2 regions of the Paenibacillus sp. PDC88 genome follow, and region 2 is predicted to be linked to the other one. Evidence: a T-box and tRNA genes for the amino acid it is inferred to sense, from the RefSeq annotation. Region 2 holds a T-box; the other holds one or more tRNA genes.
What was found. A T-box is a leader RNA that pairs with one kind of tRNA and senses whether it is charged. The one in region 2 lies ahead of ileS (isoleucine--tRNA ligase), so its partner is inferred to be a tRNA-Ile.
Positions count from the first base shown of each region.

Region 1: it has a tRNA-Ile gene. The T-box ahead of ileS (isoleucine--tRNA ligase) is inferred to sense a tRNA for this amino acid. The anticodon was not compared.

Region 1 covers NZ_FNNT01000002.1:120,170-122,607, forward strand. The annotation lists tRNA gene BLW49_RS07055 (tRNA-Met) at 1-69, shown strand, start outside; gene BLW49_RS07060 (hypothetical protein) at 105-722, shown strand; tRNA gene BLW49_RS07065 (tRNA-Asp) at 849-923, shown strand; tRNA gene BLW49_RS07070 (tRNA-Pro) at 928-1,001, shown strand; tRNA gene BLW49_RS07075 (tRNA-Asn) at 1,104-1,178, shown strand; tRNA gene BLW49_RS07080 (tRNA-Ile) at 1,262-1,338, shown strand; tRNA gene BLW49_RS07085 (tRNA-His) at 1,341-1,413, shown strand; tRNA gene BLW49_RS07090 (tRNA-Phe) at 1,417-1,487, shown strand; tRNA gene BLW49_RS07095 (tRNA-Trp) at 1,497-1,570, shown strand; tRNA gene BLW49_RS07100 (tRNA-Gly) at 1,573-1,646, shown strand; tRNA gene BLW49_RS07105 (tRNA-Gln) at 1,648-1,721, shown strand; gene BLW49_RS07110 (GT-D fold domain-containing protein) at 1,944-2,438, opposite strand, start outside.
Region 2 covers NZ_FNNT01000004.1:379,615-382,052, reverse strand. The annotation lists gene ileS (isoleucine--tRNA ligase) at 1-1,144, opposite strand, end outside; T-box leader at 1,216-1,490, opposite strand; gene BLW49_RS15120 (DivIVA domain-containing protein) at 1,570-2,079, opposite strand; gene BLW49_RS15115 (YlmH family RNA-binding protein) at 2,216-2,438, opposite strand, start outside.

The sequences.
Region 1 (2,438 bases), on a different contig from region 2:
TATAGAGGAGCGGTTCCTTGACTGGCTCATAACCAGTAGACGCGGGTTCGAATCCCGCTACCCAAACCAAAACAACTAAAACACTTACCAGGGGGAACGAAAACGTGGCGAAGAAAACAACGGTTGAAACGAAGCAGAACGTACTGGACGCTTACGCACTTGTGATTGAGGAAGCTCGTCAGGAGTTTGAAGCGGAGAAAGCAGAACAAGCGGCGGCTTGGAAGAAAGAACTGGCTCGTCAGAAGGAAGAAGATACATACCAGTTCAACAAGGAAAAGCGTGATCGTCAGGACGCACTGGATTCTGAACTTGCAGATCGTGTTAAAGAAGTCGCTGACCGCGAAGTAGCTGTTGAAGCTCGTGAGCAGTCTGCCGATCATTCCGAGTCCGTGGTTGCTGAACTTCAAGCCAAGGTTACTGCGATTCCTGAGGTTGTGGCGAAAGCTGAAGCGGTTGCCTTCAACAAAGGTAAAACCGAAGCCAAGAAGGAGTTCGACGGTGAACTGCGCTTGCAGGATGCTGAGAATAAAGCTGACAAACGGGTTCTTGAGAACCGCATTACTTCCCTTGAGGAAACTGTGGAATCCCAAGAAGCTCTGATCGCTACACTGCGTGAAGAACTAAAATCCGCTAACAGCCGTGTTGAATCCATTGCTACGAATGCTGTCGTTGCCGCAGGTAACTCCAAGGTTACTGTTCAAACAGCCGCGACTGGTAAGTAACAAATACGCTCCTGACCTTCGGGTTGGGAGCACTATTAGCCCTCAGTGTGGGATGCACTGTGGCTACGAGTACCTAAGGGGAAACTAGCCGCCAGAGTCGGTTCGAGTCCGACAGGGTGATGCCTTGGCTCTATCGTTTATCGGTTAGGACATTCCGTTGTCAGCGGAGAGGGAGGGGTTCGATTCCCCTTAGAGCCGCCAATACAGGGGATTAGCTCAGATGGTTAGAGTACGTGCCTTGGACGCACGGGGTCGTTGGTTCAAATCCAACATCTCCTATTCATATGACCGTTACGGGGTACTGCTACGCAGGTTTGATTCCTGCTCACGACGAGAATGAGTGGCTTTATCGGTGGTTCGAGTCCACCTACGGTTTCCTATAGGGTTGTAGTTCAATGGTAGAACGCCGCACTGTTAATGCGGATGTTCCAGGTTCGAGTCCTGGCTTCCCTGCCAATATTCCTCACGTAATGCTCAAGTTAGTAGAGCTGTCTCGCGCAAAGACGGTTTCAGGTGCAAGTCCTGACGGAGGAGCCTAATGGAACATGGCGCAACTGGTTAGCGCACCCGTCTGATAAGCGGGAGGTTGATGGTTCAAATCCATCTGTTCCAACCATGGTGACGATAGTGTAGTGGTAACATGCCTGACTGTGAATCAGGAGTCCACGGTTCGATTCCGTCCGTCACCCCATATGGACTGGTAGCTGAGTGGCTTAGCGGTGGAGTGAAATCCCGCAGACGGTGGTTCGATTCCATCTCAGTCCATCTTAATATGCAGGTTTAGTTCAGTGGCAGAACTACGGCTTCCAAACCCGTTAACGGTGGTTCGATTCCATCAGCCTGTGCCAATGCGATATTAGTTTAATGGTAGAACTTCTGCCTTCCAAGCAGACGGTGAGGGTTCGACTCCCTCATTTCGCTCCATCGGGGATTCGTTTAGTGGCAAGACACGACACTTTGAATGTCGATTCGTAGGTTCGATTCCTGCATCCCCTGCCAATTAAGTGACCCTCCTGGACTGCTTACGAGCACCCAGGTTCCCAAAGACTGTCCTAAATAGGGCGGTCTTTTTATAATTTAGGGCTAAAAAGGGGGTCAAAATAGTGCAAAATAAAGCTCAAAAACGATGAAAAAGTGACGAAAAACGCTTAATTATGTGCAAAAAACGGCTATTTTTTGCACATAGAACACAAAAAAGACCCCAAAAGGGGTCAAAATGGGCTATTTTCGTGGTCTTCCTGCCCAATAATCGGGGAATCCTTTGTAATCCCAGGCATCTAAGCCCTCTTTATCAGCTTGAATGGCTACATCTGCACCCGATCCGAAGTCTACACCCACTGTTCCGAGCAGTTTCGCCTTCACAGCCAGTACTTTGCCAGGAGCACCTGCACAAACGAGGGCAAGTCGCCATGGATTGGTCTTATATAGGGCTTCCATGTCCTTAGTAGCCTTCTGTAACCCTTCCCAGTTGGGACAATCGACGGTACCAACGATTCCAGTGAAACCGTAGCGGCGTTCTAGTACTTCCTTGTACTGGACAGCTTTGGCTCCACAGAGCAAAATTGGTAAAGTCCTGAAGGTGTCATAGAACGGCTTGAACCGAGCAATGTAATTGTTCTCGAACGCATAGAAGGTCTCCTTCGGCTCCACTCGGTAGTATCGCAAGCACATATCGAACAGTGGCTTGAAGTACCAGTGATCAGTCTGTGTCAGGTG
Region 2 (2,438 bases):
TGTGCTCAATTTTTTCCTTGCTGTACAGCAGACCCTGCTCAGACAGATGCTTCACGATATCAAGATCGCAATCCTTAACAAAACGTCCGGCGAAATCGGTAACTTCCTCGGTATACTTCCCTTCCGAATTCACGACACTGACAAAGCTGATTCCATTCTCACGACAAGTCTTGTAGTCATCCTCACCATGAGCGGGAGCCATATGAACAATCCCTGTACCGCTGGCATCCGTAACAAAGCTTGCTCCAACCACGATATTCGCTTTTTCGGCTGAAATATAGTTGAACGGCGGAGTATAAGTCAAGCCAACAAGCTCAGAGCCTTGCAAGGTGGACAGCACCTCGTAGTCACCCTTCATCACTTTCTCGACGAGATTTTTCGCTACGATATAAATTCCGTCTTCCTGCTTAACACGTGCGTATTCCATTTCCGGGTTAACAGCAAGCGCAACGTGAGACGGGAGTGTCCAAGGCGTCGTTGTCCAAGCCAGGATGTACTCATCACGGTCATGAAGCTTGAACTTCGCTGTTGCACTAAGGTCCTTCACATCCTCATAGCCTTGTGCCACTTCGTGAGAGCTGAGTGTCGTCTGGCAGCACGGGCAATAAGGGCTTACCCGGTGGCCCCGATAGAGCAGGCCTTTGTCATGAATCGTAGCCAGGATGTTCCATACACTCTCGATGTAGGTGTTATCCAGTGTTACATAAGGATGATCCAGATCCGTCCAGTATCCGATCGCTTCCGTCAGCTCACGCCATTTATGCTCATATACGAATACGCTCTCTTTACATTTCTTAATGAATTCTTCAACACCATAATTCTCAATTTCTTGTTTTCCGCTGATTCCCAGCTGTTTCTCTACACCGAGCTCCACCGGAAGACCATGCGTATCCCAGCCTGCCTTGCGGACAACCCGGTATCCGTTCATCGTTTGGTAGCGGCCGACAAAGTCCTTAATTACACGGCCCAGCACGTGGCCAATATGTGGCGCTCCATTCGCTGTAGGCGGTCCTTCATAGAAGACATAATTAGGTCTGCCTTCACGATTCTCGATTGATTTCTTAAATGTATCTTCCGTCTGCCATTTTCCCAGGATTCGCTGCTCACGTGCGCGAGCCTTCTCCTTGACGTCAACTCGTTTCATCCATCTCTTCCTTTCATCAGTTACCTTTGGTGTAATACAACTCCAAGAAAAAATAAAAAAGCCCCGCCCCAAAAAGGGACGAGACTGTTCTCGCGTTACCACCCTAGTTCCGTCATCTGTCTGCATGTGACAAATAAACGGCGCTCTAATCCTTATGTGACTGCCATAAGGAGCCGATGTAACGTTCGGCACACGGTTCGGCTTAATTGCAGCTGCTGCAGCATGCTTTCAGCTTCACTTCTCCGGGATGATATTCAGCCATGGTCCGCTTCATTGGCTCGCACCTACCGCCAACTCTCTGTAAACGAATGCTCATGAGCTTACTGGTTCCCATCATCAAACCTGTATTATAATTTACATATAACAATATTTATAGCCTCTTTACAGCAAAAAGTCAACCTGACAGATGACCTGTGTATTTGGTATTAGTAAATTTCCTTCATTTCGCGCTCGCGCTCACGAACTTCCTGCTCCCGGTTCTCCAGAGCTTCCCAGCCATCCACACTCAACAGCTCCAGTTGAGCTTCAACAAGCGTGCGGAAACGAGCTCGGTAAATAGAAGCCTGCTTCTTGAGCTCCTCAACTTCAAGCGAAATTTTGCGTGACTTAGATAAAGCTTCGTTCACGATCCGGTCTGCATTCTTCTCTGCTTCCTTCACAATGAGCTGAGCTTCCTTCTTCGAATTGTTCTTCACTTCATCAGCAGCTTCCTGCGCAACAATAATGGTCTTGCTGAGCGTTTCCTCAATATTAGCAAAATGATCCAGCTTCTCCTGCACGGACAGCAACTGTGTGCTTAGCTCCTTGTTCTCACGGATAACAGCCTCGTAGTCTTTGATTACTTGATCCAAAAACTCATTGACCTCATCCTCATCATAACCACGAATACGGCGGGCAAACTCCTTATTATGTATGTCCAGCGGCGTTAGTGGCATGCTGTCCACCTCCTATAGTATTAACCTCTTGATTAGAGAGGCATTGAACTTCATTTTATTTATCGGTCCAGTACATCATTTCATAAACTCTGACCTAAAGATTTCGACAAGAAAACAAGAATTCCTGCAAATCTATTTACACAAATTTACCCACTTTCACACGAAACCGACCTTTCTTGGTCATTCCGTCGGTTTCCATCACTTTAAAACGCCCCAAGCCTTGGACAGATACGACGTCCCCTGCCTGCAGCATTTTGGATGGATCCTCTGCCACCTTCCAGTTCACTTTGCAGCGTCCTGCCTTAATCGGTGTAAGAATCTTGCTCCGGCTCAGTCTATACACATCGCTTGCAATCCCG